DNA from 2 places in the Kitasatospora sp. NPDC058492 genome. Region 2 is predicted to be linked to the other one. Evidence: riboswitches for the same ligand, from Rfam matches in the RefSeq annotation. Region 2 holds a riboswitch; the other holds the start of a gene.
What was found. Region 2 has a riboswitch for cobalamin ahead of ACFWPI_RS05960 (peptidase). Riboswitches for the same ligand answer to the same signal wherever they lie in the genome.
Positions count from the first base shown of each region.

Region 1 (4,934 bases), on a different contig from region 2:
ACCCGGGGGCCGTTCGGGCGGGCCACCGCGATCGCGCCGCAGGTCTCGGTACTGCCGTAGACGTCGAGCAGCGGCGCGCCGAGCGTCTCCTCCACCGCCCCGCGCAGCTCGGGCGGGCACGGCGCGCCCGCCGTGACGCAGAGCCTCAGCCCGGGCCGCGGTGCGGGGAGCGGGGTGTCCTTCGCCGAGGCCATCAACCGGTGGTACGTCGTGGGGACGCCCGCCAGGACGGTGAACGGCCCGCCGAGGGCTGCGCTCGGGGTGCGCAGCGTGCGCCACAGGTCGCCGGGCGTCAAGGCCTCACCGGGCGTGGGCAGTTCGCCGGCGATCGCGGTGCTCGCGCCGACGGCCGTGGTGCCCAGGATCGCGAGGGAGTGCCCGAAGCTGTGGAACAGCGGCAGCGGCCACAGCAGCCGGTCCTCGGAGGAGAGCCCGAAGAGCGGCGCGTAGCAGGCCGCCACCGACCACAGTGCGCTGCGCTGTGTGGAGAGCACGCCCTTGGGGCGGTGGGTGGTCCCGGAGGTGTAGAGCAGCCAGGCCGGATCGTCGAGCCCCAGATCGTCGGGGGCCGCGGGCCCGTCCCCGGTCGAGGCCGCAGCCTCGAAGAGGACGGTGCCGTCGGGGGCGTTCGAGGGGATCGGGCCCGCCCCGGTGAGCACGGTGTGCAGGCCGCGGTACGCGGCGCCGAGGCGGTGCAGCTGCGTGAGGTGCGCGGGGTCGGTGATGATGGCCGAGGCGCCGCTGTCCCGCAGGTAGTAGTCGAGTTCGTCGTCAGAGGAGCGGGGATTGAGCAGGACACCGACCGCCCCCGCCCGCAGCACGGCGAGGCAACCCTCCACCAGCTCCACGCAGTTGCCCAGGCAGAGCGCCACCCGATCCCCGCGCCGGACCCCCGCCCGCACGAACGACCCGGCCAACCGCCCGGTCCGCCGCTCCAACTCGGCGTAGCTGACGCCGCGCGAGAAGTCGTGGAACGCCACCCGCTCCGCCGACCGTTCGGCGTGCCTCTTCAGCAACTCCGGCAGCGGCCGCACCAGATCGTCATACCGCAGTTCACCACTCACGCCCCGGCTCCGACCTCTCGCCACTCGCGACCCACTCCCCCGTCGATCCCCTCCGTACCCAGTAACACACGGGCACAGACCGAGTCCTGCGGACTCGCCGCAGCTGCGCTTGCGGCCGCCGAGGAACCGCGGCACTTCGAGGCAGCAATCAGGCCTCTGACCTGCGGAAACAGCAGCTCTCCAGCCCGGGAGGGCGCGAGGGCACAGCGCCGTGGACTTTGAGCGCTGCCCCCGATACCGCCCTCCCCGTCCGGCGCCCGTGTCAGGCTGGGGGAATGCTCTCCGACTCCGCCGCCCCCAACGCCTGGCACACCCCGGCCGAACTGGCGCCGCTCGACGGCAACGAGGCCTTCCGCGGCACCGATGCCGGGACGGTGCTGGACTTCTGGCGCTACGCGATGCCCGACTTGCGAACCAACACCACCCGGGGCCTGCTCGCGGAATTCCTGGTCCACCGCGCCGTCGGCGCTGTGGCACGCAACATGGAATGGGACAGCTTCGATGTCCTGACGCCTGACGGGCTCAGGATCGAGGTCAAGACCAGCGCCTACCTCCAAGCCTGGGGGCAGCGTCAGCTGTCGGAGATTCGCTTCTCCCGGCTGCGCGGACGCACCTGGACTCCCGAGGACGGTGACGCCGCAGAGCAGTCCTACAACGCGGATGTCTACGTCTTCGCCCTCCATATCGCGCTCACCCACGCCGACTACGACCCGCTCGACATCGGCCAGTGGCGCTTCTACGTTGCTTCCCGTGCTCTCGTGGAGGCCACCGGACAGGCCAGCCTGGGCCTTGCTTCCGTACGCCGGCTGTGTGGCGAACCCGTCGACTACGAGGAGCTCGCGGTCCGGATCTCGGCCTGCTCCCTCCAGTCACCCTCAACTGGCGGAGCCACCGAAGCTGCCACCGCCACTGCGTGACAGCGCGCTGGAAAGCCGGCAGGCCGAACACACACCTCCGTCAAGGCGCTGCCGCTGCCGGCGCTTCGCGTGGCCGGTGGGCGTCCTTGAGCCGGTCAGCACCGACCTGACCACGCCTGATACCTTGCCATCGCCGTGGTGTACGGGAAACCGGTCTGAGTCCGGTGCGGCCCTCGCCACTGTTGCCGCGGAGTTCCGCGGCCCTCGCTGACCGGCTTTTCCAGCGGTCAGGGCCACTGGGCGGGCTGGAAGAGCCGTCCGGGAAGGTCGGCTGCGGCGTGTTGATGCGGAAGCCAGGAGACCGGCCACGGCGCGACATGTTCCACGAGGGTTTTGGAGAACACGTGCCCAGCGGTCTGCTGTATCCGTTTCGATCGATATGTTCCGTTCGTCCCACAGGTCCGATACGTGTCGGCCGGGTGGTCGCGGCCGTCCTGTTCACCGGCGCGCTCGGGGCTTGCACCGGCGCCCCCGCGCCCGCCACGTCCGGCGGGGCGGCCGGAAGTGCCGCGCCGGTGAGCGTGGACAACTGCGGGACGACCGTGACGGTCGGCGCGCCGCCCGCCCGGCTGGTGACGCTCAACGAGGGTGCCACCGAGGTGGCCCTGTCCCTCGGCCTGCAGTCCCGCATGGCCGGTACCGCCTACCTCGACGATTCCGTCCCGGAGAAGTGGAAGGCGGCCTACGACTCCGTCCCGGTGCTCTCCAAGGACTACCCGACGAAGGAGAAGCTCCTCGCGGCCCGTCCCGACTTCCTGTACGCCTCCTACTCCAGCGCGTTCACCGACAAGGTCGCGGGCAGCCGGGACGAGCTGCGCGGCCAGGGCATCCCGTCGTACCTGTCCCCGTTCGGCTGCTCGGACAAGAGCCAGGTGCCGCCGACGACCTGGCAGGCGGTGTGGGGTGAACTGAACGACGTCGCCGAGGTCTTCGGTGTCACGGAGCGGGCCGCCGCGATCCAGCAGCAGCAGGAGCAGCAGCTCGCCCAGTTCACGGCGACGGCCGCGGGCAAGGGTCTGAAGGTCCTGTGGTACGACTCGGACACCAAGTCGCCGTTCGTCGGTGCCGGCCACGGCGGACCTCAGCTCGTGCTCGATGCCGTGGGCGCCCGCAACGTCTTCGGGGACCTGCCCGGTGGCTGGCAGAACGTGAGCTGGGAGAAGGTCGTCGCGGCGGACCCGGACGCCATCGTGGTCGCGGACGCCGGCTGGGACACCGCCCAGTCCAAGATCGACTACTTGGAGAACGACCCGGTGCTGAGCAAGCTCACCGCCGTGCAGCGCAAGGCTTTCGTGGTGGTGCCGTTCTCGGAGTCGACTCCCGGCGTGCGGCTCGCCGACGGTGCCGCCCGGGTGTCCGCAGGGCTGGGCCAGCTGCACCCGGGTTCATGACCACCGAACCCCGCCCCGTCGTGCGGCCCTCCGGTCCGGGCCGCGCGACGGCGGCCCTGGCCATCGGTGCGGCCCTGCTGCTGACCACCGTGCTCCTCGGCCTGGCCGTGGGCTCGCAACCCGAGCCGGTCCGGACGGTGATCGATGTCGTGGCGCGCCGTCTCGGGCTGGGCGGCCAGCACGTCACGCTGCTGGACGACCAGATCGTCTGGCAGTTGCGGCTGCCCCGGGTTCTGGGAGCGGCTGCCACCGGCGCAGGCCTCGCGGTCTGCGGCGCGGTGCTGCAGACGCTGACCGGGAACGACCTGGCCGATCCCTTCCTGCTCGGGATCTCCGACGGAGCCGCCGCAGGCGCGGTCACCGTGATCGTCCTCGGCGTCGGCGTGACCGGCGCCGTGGGCACCGGCGCGGTGGCGACGGCGGCCTTCGCCGGTGCCCTGCTCGCCGCCGCCGTCGTCCTGGCACTGGCCGGCGCCCGCACCCGGTCCCTACCGACCACCCGGACCGTGCTCGCCGGCATCGCGGTGGGGCAGATGTGCGGGGCCTACACCTCGTTCGTCGTGCTGGTCCTCGGGGACCGCAACGCGGCGCGCGGTGTCATGGAGTGGACGCTCGGCTCGGTCGCCGGCGTGCGCTGGCCCACCGCCGTCTTCCTGACCGCGGTCGCGCTGGTCGGCGTCACGGTCCTGGCCTCCTCGGCCCGCGACCTGGACGCCTTCGCCTTCGGCGAGACCGCCGCCCGCTCCCTCGGCGTCCACGTCGAGCGCACCCGCTGGCTCCTCGTCGCCACCGCCGCGCTGGTGACCGCGTGCCTGGTCGCCAACACCGGCGTCATCGGGTTCCTCGGCCTGGTCGTACCGCACGTGGTCCGACTGGTCTGCGGCCCGCGCCACGCCCTCCTGCTGCCCGTGTCGGCACTGGTGGGTGCGTCCCTCCTGGTGGGCAGCGACATCGTGGCGCGCTCGGTCCTGCCCGACCGGGAGATCCCCGTCGGCGTCATCACGGCCGGACTCGGAGCGCCCTTCTTCGCCTGGCTGCTGTGGCGCCAGGGGCGGGCCGAGGGGGGACCGCAGTGACCGTGACGCCGCCCGCCGAGCTGCGCGCGGAGGAGCTCCGCGTGCGCATCGGCGGAGCCACGCTGCTGGACGCGGTCTCGCTCGCGTTCGCCCCCGGCCGGATCACGGGCCTGCTCGGGCCCAACGGCGCCGGGAAGACCACCCTGCTGCGCGCGGTCGCCGGACTGACCCGGCCGAGCGCGGGGCGCGTCCTCCTGGACGGAGAGGACCTCCACGCCCTCACGGCCCGCCGACGAGCACGACGGGTGGCCTTCATGGAGCAGCAGGCGGACACCCGGTTGTCACTGCTGGCCCGTCAGGTCATCGAGCTCGGACGCACGCCGTACCGCAGCCGCTGGCCCGTGCCGATGGACTCCGCCGCCGACGCCCACGAGCGGTCCGTGTTCGCCGATGCCGTTGCCGCGGCCGACGTCGGACACCTGCTCGACCGGGCCTGGCCGACGCTGTCGGGCGGCGAACGGCAACGGGTCCAGCTCGCGCGGGCGC
Region 1 is NZ_JBHXMU010000092.1:22,934-27,867, forward strand. Features, by position in the region: gene ACFWPI_RS36795 (type I polyketide synthase) at 1-1,064, opposite strand, end outside; gene ACFWPI_RS36800 (hypothetical protein) at 1,340-1,981, shown strand; cobalamin riboswitch at 2,101-2,306, shown strand; gene ACFWPI_RS36805 (ABC transporter substrate-binding protein) at 2,401-3,372, shown strand; gene ACFWPI_RS36810 (iron ABC transporter permease) at 3,369-4,448, shown strand; gene ACFWPI_RS36815 (ABC transporter ATP-binding protein) at 4,445-4,934, shown strand, end outside.
Region 1: linked by a shared signal. The riboswitch ahead of ACFWPI_RS36805 (ABC transporter substrate-binding protein) and the one ahead of ACFWPI_RS05960 (peptidase) in region 2 are both predicted to bind cobalamin.

Region 2 (4,934 bases):
TCCCCGTGCACGACGCCCTCGAACGGAACGTCGGGCCCGCACCGGCCGGCCTGCTGGACGGTCGGCGGGCCTGGATCGACCACTGCTACGGGGCCGACACCGTGGAGGAGATCCTCGACCGCCTGCGGGACAGCGGCGAACCGGAGGCCAAGGAGGCCGCGGACCGGATCGCCGCCAACTCGCCCGCCGCCGTGAAGGCCACCCTCGCCGCCCTGCGCCGGGCCCGCACCCTCGGCCCGCTGGAGGCCGTCCTCGACCAGGAGTACCGGACCTCCTGCGCGGCGCTCTCCACACCGGACCTGGCCGAGGGGATCCGCGCCCAGGTCATCGACAAGGACCGCTCCCCGCGGTGGAACCCGTCGACGCTGAGCGCCGTCGAACCCGCCACGGTGGCCCGCTACTTCGCCCCGCTCGGCGACCGGGAACTCGGCCTGTCCCCCACCACACCCCTGGAGCGCTGGTGACCCACCGCAACGGATTCAACGGAGTCATCGGATTCATCGGACTCGGCAACATGGGCGGCCCGATGGCTGCCAACCTCGCCACGGCCGGACACACCGTGACCGGCTACGACCTGGCGCCGGAGGCACTGCGGCGGGCGTCCCGGACGGAGAGCGGCGTCCGTCCGGCGCGGTCCGCGACCGAGGCGGTACGGGAGGCCGACGTCGTCATCAGCATGCTGCCGGCCGGCCGGCACGTGCTGGCCGCCTACGCGGACCTGCTGCCCGCCGCCCACCCGGGAACGCTCTTCGTCGACTGCTCCACGATCGACGTCGCGGACGCCCGGGCGGCGCACGACCTGGCCGTGAACGCCGGGCACCGGGCCGTGGAGGCGCCGGTCTCCGGCGGGGTGGTCGGTGCCACGGCCGCGAGCCTCACCTTCATGGTCGGAGCCGCCGAGCCGGACTTCGAGGCGGCTCGACCGGTGCTGGAGGCGATGGGCCGCAAGGTCGTGCACTGCGGACCCCCCGGTGCGGGGCAGGCCGCGAAGATCTGCAACAACATGATCCTGGGCATCTCGATGATCGCGGTCAGCGAGGCCTTCGTGCTCGGGGAGAGCCTCGGGCTCAGCCACCAGGCCCTCTACGACGTCGCCTCGACCGCCTCCGGCCAGTGCTGGGCGCTCACCACCAACTGCCCCGTCCCCGGACCGGTGCCGACCAGCCCGGCCAACCGCGACTACGCGGCCGGGTTCGCCGCCGCCCTGATGGCCAAGGACCTCGGCCTCGCCGCCGGGGCCGCCGACGCCGCCGGCCTGCCCACCGAACTCGGACGCAGGGCGGCACAGCTGTACGCGGACTTCGCGCAGGCCGACGACGGCGCCGGCCTGGACTTCTCGGCGATCATCACCACCCTGAGGGAGGACGGCAAGTGACCGGCTACGAGACGATCCTGGTCGAGCGCAAGGGCCGGGTGGGGCTGATCACGCTCGACCGGCCCAAGGCGCTCAACGCGCTCAACACCCTCCTGATGAACGAAGTCGCGCAGGCGGCAACGGAGTTCGACCGTGACCCGGAGATCGGCTGCCTGGTCATCACCGGCTCGGAGAAGGCCTTCGCGGCCGGCGCCGACATCAAGGAGATGCAGTCCCTCGACTTCGTCGACGCCTACCTCGGCGACTGGTTCGCCGCCTGGGACCGCTTCGCCGCGCTGCGCAAGCCCGTGGTGGCGGCGGTGGCGGGCTACGCGCTGGGCGGCGGCTGCGAGCTGGCGATGCTGTGCGACATCCTGCTGGCGGCGGACACCGCGAAGTTCGGGCAGCCGGAGATCAAGCTCGGCGTGATCCCGGGCATCGGCGGTTCGCAGCGGCTGACCCGGGCGGTCGGCAAGGCGAAGGCGATGGAACTGTGCCTGACCGGCCGGATGATGGGCGCCGAGGAGGCCGAGCGGGCCGGCCTGGTCTCCCGGATCGTCCCGGCGGACCAGCTGCTGGCCGAGGCCCTGACGGTGGCCGAGACGATCGCGGCGATGTCCACCCCGGCGGCGGTCATGCTCAAGGAGAGCGTCAACCGCTCGTACGAGACCACGCTCGCCGAGGGCGTGCGCTTCGAACGGCGCCTGTTCCACGCCACGTTCGCCACGACGGACCAGAAGGAGGGCATGGCGGCCTTCGCCGAGAAGCGCCCGCCGGAGTTCCTCAACCGCTGACGGTCCGAGCAGTTCGCGGCGCGATGTGGCGCGATGTGACGCACGAACCCTTGACCGGATCTTTTCCGTATCGCCATGATGGGCCGTCAAGTTGTGACTCCGCCGCTGGGGGAAGTCCGGTTCGAATCCGGCGCTGACCCGCAACGGTAGGCCGCCGACTCCACGTCGGCGGCGAGCCCGAGTACCCGGCGGCGGAGGTGTGTCGTCCCCTCCTCCCGTCGTGGTCTGCGGGCCGGAGCTCCGAGGGCTGCCCGGCTTGTTGCCGCCGCCCTCCGGGCCCCTGCGTGCGGGCCCGGAAAGGCCCACCGTGTCCCCGTTCCGACGCCCCCTGCGCCTCTTCGCGATACCCGCGCTCGCCCTCGCCACCGTCCTCCCGGCGGCCGCTGCCGCCCAGGCCGCGCCTGCCGCCGCGACCTCGTCCTCGACGATCCGCCCCGACGCCGCCGCGGGCGGCTGGCTCGCCCGCCAGCTCGTCGACGGCGACCACTTCGAGTCCGTCTTCAACGGGACCGCCTACCCCGACCAGGGCCTGACCATCGACGCCGTACTGGCCTTCGCCGCCTCGCGCAGCTCCGACCAGGCCGCCGCGAAGGCCACCGCCTGGCTGGCCAAGCCCGAGATCATCAGCGGCTACCTCGGCGACGGCACCACCGAGGCCTACGCCGGGGCGACCGCCAAGCTGCTGCTCGCCGTCGAGGTGCGCGGCGGGAACCCGACGGCCTTCGGCGGCGTCGACCTGCCGGCCCGCCTGCGCTCGCTCCAGACCGCCGAGGGCCGGTTCTCCGACCGCTCGCAGTGGGGCGACTACAGCAACGCCTTCGGCCAGTCCCTGGCCCTGATCGCCCTGCACCGTACGACCGGTGGCGCCCCGGCCGCGGCCGTCGACTTCCTCGCCAACAGCCAGTGCGCGGACGGCGGCTACCCGGTCGCCTTCGGCCAGGCCACCTGCACCAGCGACCCGGACGCCACCGCGCTCGCCGCCCAGGCCCTCGCCGCCACCGGCCGCACCGCCAAGGCCAACGCCGGGCTCGGCTGGCTGACCGCCCACCAGAACGCCGACGGCGGCTTCCCGGCCGCCGGGGCCGCCGCGTCCAACGCCAACACCACCGGCCTCGCCACGCAGACACTGCTCTCCGGCGGGCGCTTCGTGGCCGGCCTCAAGGGCTGGAGCAGCCTGGTCAAGCTCCAGCAGGGCTGCGCCACGGACCCGGGCGTGCGCGGGGCGGTCGCCTACGACGCGACCGGCTTCAACCCGGCCACCGGCGCCCGGGCCACCGCGCAGGCCGTCCTCGGCCTGGCCGGCACCCCGCTGGCCACCCTCTCCGCCGCCGGTGCCCGCCCGGACGCGCCCGTGCCGGCCTGCCCGGCGACCACCCGCTGACCACCCGCTGACCCCGAGAGGAGAGCTCCGATGACCGACACCCCGGCGCCCGCGCGCCCGGCCCGCCGCACCCTCGGCTCGATCGCCGCCGCCGCTGCCCTGACCGCCGGCCTGCTCGGCGCCTCCGCCGTCCAGGCCCCGAAGGCGCAGGCCGCCGCCTGCGACGGCACCACCGGCGTCACCGTCGTGGTCGACTTCACCGCCGTCGGCGGCGGTATCCAGACCGGCTGCGCACCCGGCGACCCCGCCAGCGGCCTGGCCGCGCTGACCGGCGCCGGGTTCGCGTACACCTTCCACCCGCGCTACCCGGGCTTCGTCTGCACCATCAACGCCCTGCCGACGACCTGCACCAACCCCACCGGCAGCGCCTACTGGTCGTACTGGCACGCCCAGCACGGCGGCCCCTGGTCGTACAGCAACCTCGGCGCGGGCAGCTACAACCCGGCACCCGGCGACGTCGAGGGCTGGTCCTTCGGCGCCGGCGCCCAGCCGGGCGTCACCGCGCCCTGACCTCCGGAGACACCCCGGTGCCCCGGCCCCTCCGGAAGGGGGGCCGGGGCACCGGCGGTGCGGCACGTTCGGCGCCGCCGGGCGAGCAGCACCATGGTGGCCGTCGCAGCGGTGAACAACAGGGTGTTCACCACGCTCCCGCCGGTGGTCAGCAGCCGTGGGACAAGGCAACCGCCTGGTCCCGCCAGGTCCACACCCTCGCTGTTCGACACGCCAGCTCAGCTCTCGTCCGAGCATCTCCAGGACGGCGGTGTGGCCGTTGCGTGTTTCTGAACTCAACTAATACGTAAGGAACTTGAGGCGAAGGACCCTGGTCTGCAGAAGCTGGGCGCCGGGACGTGTGAGCGGCCCCGCGTACCGGAATCGGTGCGCGGGGCCGCTGTGGGGCATCGGGTGGTTCAGCAGTGGGGCGGGTCGGGCGCGTTGTGGAATAGAACCGCACCCCGACCGCGCAGTCCAGGCCGCAAACCCGCCAGGCTCCGCCCCGATAACTCCCTTGTGCGGCGGGTGGGTTGGGTCCTGTCGGGTCGCGAAGAGGCTGGTCTGGGGCGTCGGCGTCGGGCGGTGCGGGCTCGGGCCGCCGGGGGCCCGGTGGAAGTCCCTCCGTGCACCCGGCGTGATGTGATGGCAGGTCAGCTCGCTGCTTCCGCGTCCAGGACGGCCAGGGTATCCGGATCAGTTGCCGTAGCAGAGCGAGACGGTGTCGCCGAGGTGAACGGTGGTGGCCCGGGTGGCGGTGGTGGCGGTGGTGCCGTCCAGGGTGATCTTCCAGGTGGAGGAGCCGCTGTTGGCGGTGCCGTTGATCGCGGTGACGGCGCCGGTGCCGGAGGACGGGGTGACGGCGGTGACGCAGCCGGCGGGGGTCGCGGATGCGGCGGCGTCGAGGACGTCGCCG
Region 2 is NZ_JBHXMU010000006.1:33,842-38,775, reverse strand. Features, by position in the region: gene ACFWPI_RS05975 (enoyl-CoA hydratase/isomerase family protein) at 1-464, shown strand, start outside; gene mmsB (3-hydroxyisobutyrate dehydrogenase) at 461-1,375, shown strand; gene ACFWPI_RS05965 (enoyl-CoA hydratase) at 1,372-2,148, shown strand; cobalamin riboswitch at 2,216-2,356, shown strand; gene ACFWPI_RS05960 (peptidase) at 2,456-3,529, shown strand; gene ACFWPI_RS05955 (flagellar hook-length control protein FliK) at 3,560-4,039, shown strand; gene ACFWPI_RS05950 (hypothetical protein) at 4,715-4,934, opposite strand, start outside.